DNA from 2 places in the Paraburkholderia sp. J63 genome. Region 1 is predicted to be linked to the other one. Evidence: riboswitches for the same ligand, from Rfam matches in the RefSeq annotation. Region 1 holds a riboswitch; the other holds the start of a gene.
The links. Region 1 has a riboswitch for manganese ahead of U5775_RS03285 (TMEM165/GDT1 family protein). Riboswitches for the same ligand answer to the same signal wherever they lie in the genome.
Positions count from the first base shown of each region.

Region 2: linked by a shared signal. The riboswitch ahead of U5775_RS23480 (sodium:calcium antiporter) and the one ahead of U5775_RS03285 (TMEM165/GDT1 family protein) in region 1 are both predicted to bind manganese.

Region 1 is NZ_CAJMZF010000002.1:216,373-222,652, reverse strand. It holds gene U5775_RS03300 (class 1 fructose-bisphosphatase) at 1-260, opposite strand, end outside; gene pepN (aminopeptidase N) at 555-3,257, opposite strand; gene U5775_RS03290 (DUF4136 domain-containing protein) at 3,513-4,196, shown strand; gene U5775_RS03285 (TMEM165/GDT1 family protein) at 4,212-4,784, opposite strand; yybP-ykoY riboswitch at 4,876-5,024, opposite strand; gene guaD (guanine deaminase) at 5,084-6,280, opposite strand, start outside.
Region 2 is NZ_CAJMZF010000023.1:67,429-73,708, reverse strand. It holds gene U5775_RS23485 (hypothetical protein) at 1-403, opposite strand, end outside; gene U5775_RS23480 (sodium:calcium antiporter) at 597-1,607, opposite strand; yybP-ykoY riboswitch at 1,674-1,861, opposite strand; gene U5775_RS23475 (porin) at 1,913-3,085, opposite strand; gene U5775_RS23470 (DUF4148 domain-containing protein) at 3,681-3,950, shown strand; gene U5775_RS23465 (hypothetical protein) at 4,039-4,194, shown strand; gene U5775_RS23460 (choline sulfate utilization transcriptional regulator) at 4,293-5,237, opposite strand; gene betC (choline-sulfatase) at 5,420-6,280, shown strand, end outside.

The sequences.
Region 1 (6,280 bases):
TTGCCGCCCCATTCGTTGGCGTCGAGCAGGATTTCGTTCGAGAGGATGTCGAGGTTCTTCTGCACTTCGCCCTGAACGTTCTCGCTGCCGGCGGTGCCGAGCGCATCGCCGAGCGCGCCCTTGCTGACGTTGAAGCTGATCGCCTTGCAGGCGCGCGCGACAACTTCGATCAGCAGACGCAGATCGGCAGGCAGGTTGCGGTGCTGGCGCTGCTGCTCGATCAGGTATTTCGTGAGAGTGGTACGACGTTGCAATGCCATTGCAGTACTCCGGATGCGCTTGGGGATAGCGCAATTCTACCTGCTGGACGGGGCGCGGCCCGCGTGCGGCACTGCAAAAAAGCCGCCGGTGCGCGGCCTGGCGCGCCGGGCGGGGCGTTCAGTCAAGCGGGAAAAATCCGCGCGAGCGTGCCGGAGCGCGCGGCAAACCGAAAAATAATGCAGAAAAAATACACACAAAAATGCCGGCCACGAAGGCCGGCAGGGTGCATGACGGGGCATGAGGAGAACTGCGCGGCGCAGCAACGCTGCATCTGCACCGCGCGATGTTCGGGCTTACGTCAGCGCCTTTTCCACGATTTCGCGGACGTCGCGCGACTTCGCCTGCGCGGCGACCCGCTCGAGCGCGGCGCGCATGGCGTCGCGCAGCGCCGGCGTGAAGCGGCGCCACAGTTCGAGATTGCGTGCGAGGCGCGCGGCAACCTGCGGGTTGATGGCGTCGAGCGCGATGACCTGGTCGGCCCAGAATGCGTAGCCCGAGCCGTCCGCCGCGTGGAATTGCGCGGGGTTCACCGCGCAGAAGCTGAAAATCAGCGAGCGCGCGCGGTTCGGATTCTTCAGATTGAAGGCCGGATGGCGCATGAGCGCGCGCACGGTCTCGATCGTCGGATGCTGCGCCGTGCCGCGCTGCGTGGCCTGCAGCGAGAACCACTTGTCGATGACGAGCGGCTCTTTCTCGAAGCGTGCGTAGAAGTCTTCGAGTGCCTTCTTCGCGTGGTCGCCGCCCGCTTGTGCTGACTGCGCGTTCATCAGCGCCGAAAGCGCAGCCGCGCGGTCGGTCATGTTGTTCGCGGCGTCGTATTGCGCGGTCGCGAGCCGCACGGCATCGGCGGGGTCGTCGAGCTCGGAGAGGTACGAGAGCGCGAGATTCTTCAGGCCGCGGCGGCCTGCGGCTTCGGGCGTGGGCTCGTAGGCGCCCGGCGTGAGATTGCCCTGCCAGGCGGCGAGCCATTCGGCCTTGAGCGCGGCGGCGAGACCCTTGCGCACGAACTGGCGCGCGGCGTGCACGGCGGCGGGATCGGACTGCGCCATCTGCTCAGCGAGATAGGTTTCCGAAGGCAGCATCAGCGCGAGTTCGCGGAACGACGGCGAGAGCGAGGCGTCGGTCAGCACCTGGCCAAAGGCCTCGACGAGCGCGTTGTTGAGCGTGAGCGGCTGGCCCGCGGCGGCGCGCGCGGCAAGCGCGAGCAGTTCGCGCGTGGCGAGGCGCTGGCCCGCTTCCCAGCGGTTAAACGGATCGCTGTCGTGCGCGAGCAGGAACGCGAGTTCGTCGTTGCTGTAGTCGTACTCGACGACGACCGGCGCCGAGAAGTTGCGCAGCAGCGAGGGCAGCGGCTTGTGCGCGACGTCGACGAAGGTGAAGGTCTGCTGCGCTTCGGTGAGTTCGAGCACGCGCGTCGTGGCCGCCGCGGCATGGGCGCTCGTTTCGCCTTCGAGCTTGAGCGGCAGGTCCGCGCCGTCGGGGCCGATCAGGCCGATCGCGAACGGGATCAGCAGCGGTCCCTTCTGCGTTTCGCGCGCGGCCGGCGAGCCGTTCGCGTAGCCCTGTGCGAGCGTCACGCGATAGCGTTGCGCGGCTTCGTCATAGTCGGTGGTGACGCTCACGCGCGGCGTGCCCGCCTGGCTGTACCAGCGCTCGTACTGGGCGAGGTCGCGGCCATTGGCGTCGGCCATCGCGCGGCGGAAGTCGTCGCAGGTCACGGCCTGGCCGTCGTGGCGCTGGAAGTACAGATCCATGCCTTTTCGGAAGCCGTCGCGGCCGAACAGCGTCTGATACATCCGCACGACTTCCGCGCCTTTCTCGTAGACGGTCATCGTGTAGAAGTTGTTGATCTCGACGTAGCTCTCGGGGCGCACCGGATGCGCCATCGGGCCCGCGTCCTCGGCGAACTGCATCTGGCGCAGCACGCGCACGTCCTCGATGCGCTTGGTCGCGCGCGCGGCTTCGTTTTCGTCGCCGCCCGACATCGCCGCCGAGAACTCCTGGTCGCGGAACACCGTGAGGCCTTCCTTGAGGCTCAGCTGGAACCAGTCGCGGCAGGTCACGCGGTTGCCGGTCCAGTTGTGGAAATACTCGTGGCCCACCACGGCCTCGATGTTGGCGAAGTCGATGTCGGTGGCCGTTTCGGGGTTCGCGAGCACGTACTTCGTGTTGAAGATGTTGAGCCCCTTGTTCTCCATCGCGCCCATGTTGAAGTCGCTCACGGCGACGATCATGAAGCGGTCGAGATCGAGCTCGAGGCCGAAGCGCCGCTCGTCCCAGCGGATCGAGTGGATCAGCGAATCCATCGCGTGGCGCGTCTTGTCGAGGTCGTGCGGCTCGACCCAGACCTGCAGCAGCTTCTCCTTGCCCGAGCCGGTCTTGATCCGCTCTTCGAGCGCGACGAGCTTGCCCGCCACCAGCGCGAACAGATAGCTCGGCTTGCGGAACGGGTCTTCCCACTTCGCATAGTGGCGGCCGTCGGGTAGCTCGCCTTCCGAGATCAGATTGCCGTTCGAGAGCAGCACCGGGTACGCGGTTTTATCGGCGCGCAGCGTGACGGTGAAAGTCGACATCACGTCGGGACGGTCGAGGAACCAGGTGATGCGGCGAAAGCCTTCGGCTTCGCATTGCGTGAAGAAGTTGCCGCTCGAGACGTAGAGCCCCGAGAGCGTGGTATTGGCTTCCGGGTTGCAGGCGCCGGTGAGCGTGAGCGTGAACGCGTCGGGCACGTTTTCGACGGTCAGGCCGTGCTCGTGCGCGTGCACGTTCTCGTAAGCGTGGCCGTCGATCTGCGCGCCGATGAATTCGAGCTGCTCGCCCATCAGTTCGAGGTGCGGCGCGGGCTTCGCATCGGGGTTGCGGCGCACGCGCAGCGTGCTCTTGACGACGGTGCGCTCGGGCACGAGGTCGAATTCGAGGTCGACGGTGTCGATCAGGAAGGCGGGCGGCGCGTAGTCTTCGCGGCGGATCACGGTGGGCGTGGCGGTATCGGACATGGTCTCGTGCGGGGAAGCTTCGGGTCGGATGGCGATATAGGGAGGCCGCGCGGGGCACGGCCGACCGCCCCATTGTACAAAGGCTCGCCCGGCTTGTCCGATGTGGCCCGAAGGCATGCGTTGCGACGCGCGCCCGAACTTTCCCGGCGGCGCGTGAGTCAGTATGATCGGGGCCTGCTGTCAGGAAGACAGCGAAGACGCCCGCGAAGAAGACCGCGCTTTCACCACCACTGGCAAGACTGCAACGAGAAGACCATGATGCCCGACCGATGGACCCGCCGCGCGCTGATGATGCTGGCGGCGCTCGCCGTGACGCTCTCCGGCTGCACCACCTACGTGACGAGCCAGGTGACCGCGTTCTCCGCGTGGGATGGCGGCAGCGACGCCACGCGCACCTACGCGTTCACGCGCAATCCGGAGCAGCAGCAGAGCATCGAGCAATCGACTTACGAGAATTTCGTCGCCGACGGGCTCTCGTCGTACGCGTTCCGCCAGGTGCCCGAGCGGCAGGCGCGCTATCTCGTGGGCCTCGCCTACGGCAGCCGCATGGATACGGTGACGGTCCCGCAGCCCGTGTTCTACAACCCCTGGCCTTCGCCATACTGGGGGCCGATCAATCCGTGGGGGCCTTGGGGACCTTGGGGCCCGGCCTACGTGAACCAGACTTATCCGGTCTATTCGCATGCGCTCGGCATCCGCATCACGGACAAAGCGAGCGGGAAGGAAGTCTATAACGTCACCGCGCGCACGTCGGGCGACGATCCATCGCTCGTGCGGGTGATGCCGTATCTGGTGCGCAGCGCGCTCTCGAACTTCCCGCTGCAGAACGGCTCGGTGCAGCAGGTGAAGCTGCCCGTGGACAAGAACGGCGTGGCGCCGAACGAGGCGTCCGCAGCGGCGCCCAATGGGGCCGCGCCGGGGGCCGCCCCGGCGAAGTAGTTTCTCAAACGTTTCTCAGACGCCCACGCCCATAATCGCAAACACGCCAAGCACCACGAACAGCACGGCGGCGATGCCGTGCACGAGCTTCGTCGGCAGCTTGTGGGCGAAGCGGTCGCCCAGCAGGATCGCGGGCACGTTGGCGATCATCATGCCGAGCGTCGTGCCGGCCACCACGCCGAAGAAGTCGTGAAAGCGCGCCGCGAGCGCGACGGTCGCGATCTGCGTCTTGTCGCCCATCTCGGCGAGAAAGAAGGTGACGACGGTGGCGCCGAACACGCCCAGCCGCGTGCGGTTGACGTTGGCTTCGCCTTCGTCGAGCTTGTCGGGCACGAGTATCCAGAAACCCATGGCGACGAAGGAGGCGGCGAGCGCCCAGCGCATCACCGAGGGCGTGATGAGCGAGCCCAGCCAGGCGCCGAGCGCGCCCGCGCCCGAGTGATTGACGAGCGTGGCGACCAGCACCCCGAGGATGATCGGCATGGGCTTGCGGTAGCGCGCCGCGAGCACGAGCGAGAGCAACTGCGTCTTGTCGCCGATTTCGGCGAGCGCGACCGCGCCGGTGGAGACGAGAAAGGCTTGATTCACGTTTTGGTGATCCTCGGGCCGGGATGAATGCGAGCGACGACCCACGACCCGCCGGGCCCTGTTGCGGCGGTCATGGGTCATCGGTCTCGCCAGGCCCGAGTTGCAAAGGCTGCGTCCGCCATGGCCGCGCGGGCCAAGTCTGTTGACGGACGCCCCCGCTTCGACGTGCGCGGCGCGCGGCAAACCCGGGGGCTCGCTGGGCGGCACGGAGCGGGGCGGCTACTCCCCAATGAGGGGTGGATTATAGCATCGGGGTTATCCGACGCCTGGCTTCGCCAAGGCCGTCGGGTTTGCGGCGATCAGCGCTTCGCCTGGTCACGGTCGCGGCGGCTATGCACGCGCGCACCGGCCGCGTAGGTCTCGAACACGGCGCGGTCGTCGCCGAGCAGCGCAAACGCGAACAGCAGCTCTTCGAGCGATTCGGCGCGCGCGGTGCGGCGCGCGAGCAGCGGCGTCGCCTGCGGATCGAGCACCACGAAGTCCGCCTCGCTTTGCGGCGCGAGCGTGCCGATCGTCCCGGCGAGATCGAGCGCGGCCGCTGCGCCCGCCGTGGCGAGCCAGAACATGCGCGTGGCCGTCAGGTGATGGCCGCCCATGCGCGCGACCTTGTGCGCCTCGTTCATCGTTTGCAGCATCGAGAACGAGGTGCCGCCGCCCACGTCGGTGGCGAGCGTGACGGGCATCTGCGATTCGTTGGCCTTGTCGAAGTCGAACAGGCCGCTGCCGAGGAACAGGTTCGAGGTCGGGCAGTGCGCCGCCACCGTGCCGGTTTGCGCCATGCGGCGGCGGTCCTCGTCGTCGAGCCAGATGCAGTGGCCGTACACGGCGCGCCGGCGCAGGAGTCCGTAATGATCGTAGACGTCGAGATAGCTGCGCTGGCGCGGGAACAGCTCCTTCACCCACTTTACTTCGTCGAGATTTTCGGCGACGTGGCTCTGGATGAAGATGTCGCCGTGCGCCTTCGCGAGCGCCTCGCACGCTTCGAGCTGCGCCTCGGTCGAGGTGGGCGCGAAGCGCGGCGTGAGTGCGTACATCTGGCGGCCGTTGTTGTGCCAGCGCGAGATGAGTTCGGCGCTGTCGTCGTAGCCGCTCTGGGCCGTGTCGCGCAGGAACTCGGGGCAGTTGCGGTCCATCAGCACCTTGCCCGCAATCATGCGCATGTTCTTCGCTTCGCTCGCCGTGAACAGCGCATCGGCTGACTGCTTGTGCACCGAGCAGTAGACGAGCGCCGTGGTCGTGCCGCACGAGAGCAGTTCGTCGACGAAAAAGCGCGCGGTCTCGAACGCCACGTTTTCGTTGGCAAAGCCGCGCTCGGTCGGGAACGTATAGGTCTCGAGCCACGGCAGCAGGCCCGGCGCCGGCGAGGCGATCATGTCGGTCTGCGGGTAGTGGATGTGCGTGTCGATGAAGCCGGGCACGATCAGCTTGTCGCGCAGGTCGTGCACCGTCGCGCCGTCGGCCACGCTGGCGCGCAGCGCGGACCACGCGCCCGAGGC
Region 2 (6,280 bases), on a different contig from region 1:
CGTAAGCGGTCGCCAGCGCGGCCATGAGTTGCAACGCCGTCGCGCGGCTAGCGATCTTTTCCTCTATCCAGGTTGCCCATTGCAGGGTCTCGTCCGGATCGAGGGTCTGGGACGCAATCGTCAGGAGTTCCAACGAGATGCTTTTGCGACCCGATACCCCTGCGAATAATGCCCATCGCAGGAGTCGAATGCCGGGGGGCGGAACACAGGGAGTTTCTTGAGCCGTTTGCTCCGGCGTGATGTTCATGCCAACGCCCGCTATCAGGTCTGCCTCAAGCAGGACGCTTTGGCCGGCGCGATCGAATGCCATGGCGAGTTGTTGCGCGGCATGGAAGCCATCGGATTGCAATGACCTGAAGACCGGTAAAAACGTATCGCCCGCCGATGAGATTGATGTATTCATTCACGCATTTCCACGAGGAATTCAATGAGCGACGGATGGGGGTTCCCATTTCGCAAGCAATGCTCTCGCGGCGTTCGTGGCGGAATCGATAGGATCAGTCTGAAAACGGGCAAATTTCAAGCACGCGGCCCGAGCATGTCGGGCCGCGATGCAGGCAATCAACTTCAAGATGATGCTGACGCGTCCCCACGCATCACTTCGGAATCACGCAGAGCACAACCGCAAACGCCGCATAGAGCCAGCCCACGTGCGTGAGCTGGCGGCTCTTCACTTGCGGGGCGCGGAACGCCCATTGCAGGAACAGGATCGCGAGCATGGTCGTGAACGCGGCGAGGATAGACGGCGTGCCCAGGTGCCACGGCGTGAAGAACAGGCCGAACGCGGTGGGAATGGTCGCCTGGATCATCATCGCGCCGCTGATGTTCGCGAGCGCAAGCCGCTCCTTGCCCTGGCGTACCCAGATGATCGCGTTCATGATCTCGGGCAGCTCGGTGGCGATCGGGCTGAAGAGCAGCGCCGTCAATTGCGGGCTCAGGCCAAGCCACGGCCCCACCGCGCCAATCTGCTGCACGAAGAGATGCGAGGCGAAGAAGATCACGGCGAGCGCGCCGAGGGTCTGCAGCAGGATCCAGAACAGCGATGGGTTCGCATCGCGCGGACGCAGCTTGAGCGGCTCCAGCCCCACGTCTTCAACTTGATCATCGCTTCCGTCGTCGCTGAGCTCCTTCCAGCAATAGACCGCGTAGGCCGCGAGAAACGCCAGGCCGAGTAGCGGCTTGAAGCTGAACACCACGAGCCCGAGCCCGATCTTCACGACGAAGATCGCAAGGAACCAGAGCTGGTCGCGGCGCAGGCGGCGTGTGTCGGCGTCCACGATGCCGGCGCGCGCGCGGCCCGCTCGCGCGGCTGTCGCCAGCAACGCGACGCCCACCACCGCATAGGCGACGGTGCTGAGCGCGAGCGGGCCGCCAATGGCCGCGCCGATGCCGATTTCCTTGTGCGCGGCATCCGCGCCGAACGCGACGGCCACGAGCGTGACCACGCTCTCGGGCAGCGCGGTGCCGAAGGCGGCGAGGATCGTGCCGGTGGCCGTCTGCGTGACCTTGAGTTTCTGGCCGAGCCATTCCACGGCGTTGACGAAGGTCTCGCACGAAAGATAGATGATGCCGGCGGAGGCGATGAGCAGGGCGAACGTCCAGATCATGACGCACGCTCCATCGCGTGAGCGTGGCTGTGCAGGCGAAAAAAGCGGGACATGGGGTAGGCGCATTCCTCGGGCTGGACGAACGGACCAATGACGCGATCCCCCCGCCCAGCCCGGGTGTGAGGGATAACGTCATAGGTCTCGTCAGGCCGAACAACGGCTGCCGGCGCCATGGCACTGCGTGCCAATCATGTTGACGCCGGCGCGTCACGCATTGCGCGCGACGCAGACTACTCCCCTAAGACCCGCGCATTATAGCCGACGAATGTGACCGCGCGGGGGCAAAGCGGAGCGCTTCGATTCGATCAGAAGTGGTGGCGCACGCCGATCATCGCCATGGCCTGCTTGTTGGTGGTCGCGTCGTTACCGAAGTCGGCGAACGAGGCGTTGGCGTCGACGAGCGCGCCCGTATCGGCGTCGATCGTGTGGCCCGATGCCTTCTGGTAGCCCGCGAGCACGTAGATGTCGGTGCGCTTCGAGAGGAAGTAGTCGCCGCCGAGGCTGAACTGGCTATAGCTCGCGTCCACCCCGTTGCCGTGACCCTTCGTGTAGTTGTAGCCGAAGCCGATCAGCGCGACCGGCGTCACCTGGTAGTTGATGAAGGCCTGGCCCGTGTTGAACTTCGTGTCGCTGTTCGAGCCGTACGCGCTCTGGTAGTTCGCGTAATCGACATTGCTGTACGAGAGACCGAAGGTCATCGGGCCATAGTTGTAGTCGCCCACCGCGCGGATGATCTGCAGCGAGTTGGCCGAAACGAAGCCTCCCGTGATCGCCGGCGAATCGACGTTGACGTCGGTGTTCGGGTTCAGGCCGTCGAACGAAGCCGCCGTGCCGCTGTTGCTGTTGGCCTTGAAATAGCCCGCGCCGAAGCCGAACGGACCGTGGTTGTACGCAGCGGCGACGGCCCACGTTTGCCCCGCGCCCATGCTGCCCGCCTGGCCGCCGAACGCGTACATCGCGCTCACCTGCAGGCCCGCCCAGTTCGGGCTCGTGTACTTGACCGAGTTGTTGGTGCGGTAGCTGTTGTCGTAGTTGTCCATGTCGCCCGGCGTGGCGAACGCGGAGCCGAAGTTCACGTCGTCGGTCATCGGCTGGAGCAGGTCGATCAGTGGATCGTACTGGCGGCCCAAGGTGACGCTGCCGGCCGTGCTCGAGTTCAGGCCCACCATCGCGGTACGGCCGAACATGCGGTCGCCCTGGCCTTGCTTGCCGTTGTCGATGTTGAAGCCGCTTTCGAGCTTGAAGATGGCGGAGAGGCCGTTGCCGAGATCCTCGGTGCCCTTCAGGCCCCAGAGGTTCGGCGAGACGTTGCCGGACATCATTTCGAACGTGTTGCCCGAACCATGCTTGCCCGCCTGGTTGCCGAAGAAGGCGACCGAGGTGTCGAGCGCGCCATAGAGCGTCACGCTGCTTTGCGCATGAGCGGCGGAGGCGATGGAGGCCAGCGTGGCGGCGAGAGCCAGAGCGGTTTTTTTCATTGGCGAATATTCATTAAAAAATGGCGTGAGAGAGCGTGTACTTCATGAAAACGAATCGCAGCGCGGCAACTGCGCCTGGTAGTGCGCCGGGCAAATTCAGGGGCGATTATGCGTAACGCGCGGTGCGGGCGAATTTGAAAAACGGAAAGACTGAGTTTCAGAAAACGCAGTTGCGTGTGCGTCCCGTCTGGACGGCGCTGCAAGGGCGTGGCGCGCGAAGGTGTTGTTTTTTTGCGGCTATTCGCGGCGTCGCCATGTGTGCATAAGCACACCGATGGAGGTGCAGCGCGCAGATTACGGTGTGTGGCCCGTCACGCGCGCGGGCTTTAGCGCGGGTATTCGAGGTGCGATTCGTCGCGCGATTCGATCAGGACAATTGATCGAATTCGTGTTCATCCCGATGGCTACAGGCGACGTGCCAGCCCTGTGCCGGATCTTAAACATTTCTTCATTTCCCTGCGGATATTCGCGAGGGTTCGCGCCTCTATCCTTGCCGCATGAATTGCATTGCCGTAGCGCGATGCATCGGGAACCGGCGTGCAGGCGCGCCGGAACAGTCAACGGTGAAGGCCACGTGGCCGGACAGGAGTCTGAAGTGAAGAAGAGCTTGAACTGCGCGTGTGCCGCGCTCATGTTGTCGCTGTCGGCGTTCGCGCATGCACAAGGGAGTGCCGCACCAGACAGTGCGACGCCCGGCATGGCGCCCGGCGCCGCGGCGCAGGCGGCGGCAGCGCCCGCCGACCCCGCATGGAACAGCGACGGCACGGCTCACATCACGCGTGCCCAGGTGCGTCACGAGCTCGTTGAAGCCGAGCAGGACGGTCAACTGAAACTGCTCAACAGCACGGTCTACGCCCACCACTGACGCGACCGGGCACAGCCGTCTGGGCGCACCGGGCCGCGCGCCTTGACGGGAAATACGCCTCGCGGCCCGTCATCCGAGTTTCGATTCCATGAAATCACGCATTGTCATTTATGTCGTGCGCGCGGCGCTGTGCGTCGCGGCGGCAGCCGCCATGTCGGGCTGCGCAAGTCTGCATCCCCAGCCTAACGGCCCCGGCGATTGCGTGGGTCCGCCGGACTACTGCGTGCCGTTCTTCGGCTCGTAACGCGATGTCGATGCTGCCCGGCGTGCACGTGCGCCGGGCAAGCGAGTGGGTGTGCCGTAGCACATGGCGGGAGCGGAAGCTCGCCGCGTCAGCGCAGATCAATAGCGATTATCGGCGGCACTTGAAGCCGGTTGCGCAGCCGTATGGCATTCGTCGAACAGCCAGCGCCGGAACAGCGGCACGGCGGGCGCCTCGGGGCGGACGGGCGGCCGCACGAGAAAGTAGCCGCGCGCGGTCACGACCGGCGTATCGATCAGGCGCACGAGCTGGCCGCTTGCGACCAGCGAATCGGTCAACGGGGTCCAGCCGAGCGCAACGCCCTGGCCCATCAGCGCGGCGTGAATCACGAGCGCATAGCTGTTGAACGTCATCCCCTGTTCGTCCGCCGGCGCCTGCAAATGATGTGCCGCGAACCACCCGGCCCACGAGAGCCAGCGCACCGGCTCCGTCGGCTGCACGTGCAGAAGCGGTAGCGTCGCGAGGTCGGCGGGCGTCTTCACATGGCGATGCTGGGCGTAAAACGCGGGCGAGCAGACCGGCGTGACTTCCTCGGGGAACAGCCGCGTGGACGTGCAAGGCGTCCAGTCGTCGTCGCCGAACGCGATCGCGACGTCCGCATGATCGCGGCGCGGATCGAAGGTCTGCTGCGAGGTGACGACCTTCACGTTGACGTCCGGCATCAGCCGTTTCAGTCCCGCGAGACGCGGCATCAGCCAGAAGGTCGCGAAGCCCGCGTCGGTAAGAATCGTTAGTCCTCCTGAAGCACGGCGCGCGCGAATTTCGGCGGTTGCGTCGCGCAGGGTCGCGAGGCTCTGGCGCACGGCCTCATAGAGACGCTGGCCGTCGGGCGTCAGTGTCACGCCGCGGTGGCCGCGCTCGAACAGCGGCGCGCCCAGGTCCGCCTCGAGCTGCACGATGCGCTGGCTCACGGCGGGCTGCGTCGCGCCGAGCTCGCGAGCCGCGGCGGTAAAGCTCGCAAGTCTCGCAGCCGCCTCGAATACCGTGAGCGCCTGCATCGGCGGCAAACGATCCTGGTCTGACATAAGCGTCCCTTATGGGGCCATAAGTTGAGGGCGTCTTCACGCGCGTTTAATGGGGCGACATATTGTGGTCACGCCGCACGTTCCTTCGGGAAGGGCGCCGCTGAATCTCGTTGCACCGCGGCAGCCCGTGCCGCGTGGATGCTCCATTCGCTATTGCCCCTCGATTCTAACTGTCCTCGATCATGAGCTCTAAGCCCAGCAATATTCTCATCCTGATGGCGGACCAGCTGACGCCTTCGGCACTGCGCATTCATGGCAACACGGTGTCCAGGACGCCGCGCATCGATGCCTTGGCGCGCGACGGCGTGGTATTCGACTCCGCGTATTGCGCGAGCCCGTTGTGCGGGCCGTCGCGATTCGCCTTCATGGCCGGCAAGCTGCCGTCGAAGATCGGCGCCTACGATAACGCGGCAGAATTGCCCGCGCAAACCCTGACGTTCGCGCATTATCTGCGCGCGGCCGGCTACCGGACGGTGTTGTCGGGCAAGATGCATTTCTGCGGCCCCGACCAGTTGCACGGTTTCGAGGAGCGGCTGACCACCGACATTTACCCCGCCGATTTCGGCTGGGTGCCGGACTGGGATCGTCCCGAGGCGCGCCCGAGCTGGTATCACAACATGAGCTCGGTGCTCGACGCCGGCCCGTGCGTGCGCACCAATCAGCTCGATTTCGACGACGAGGTCACGTTCACCGTGCGGCAGAAGCTCTACGACATCGCGCGCGAGCGGCAGGCGGGCAGCGATACGCGGCCGTTCTGCGTGGTCGCGTCGCTGACGCATCCGCACGATCCCTACGCGATCCCGGCGCAATACTGGGACCTGTACCGCGACGAGGAAATCGACCTGCCACGCACGATGCCGGACCACGAGGCCCGCGATCCGCATTCGAAGCGGTTGCGGCACGTCTGCGAGAACGATCGCACGCCACCGACCGAACAGCAGGTCCGCAACGCACGGCGGGCGTACTATGGCGCGCTGTCCTATGTCGACGCGCAGTTCGGCACGATGCTCGATGCACTCGAAGCGAGCGGACTTGCCGACGAC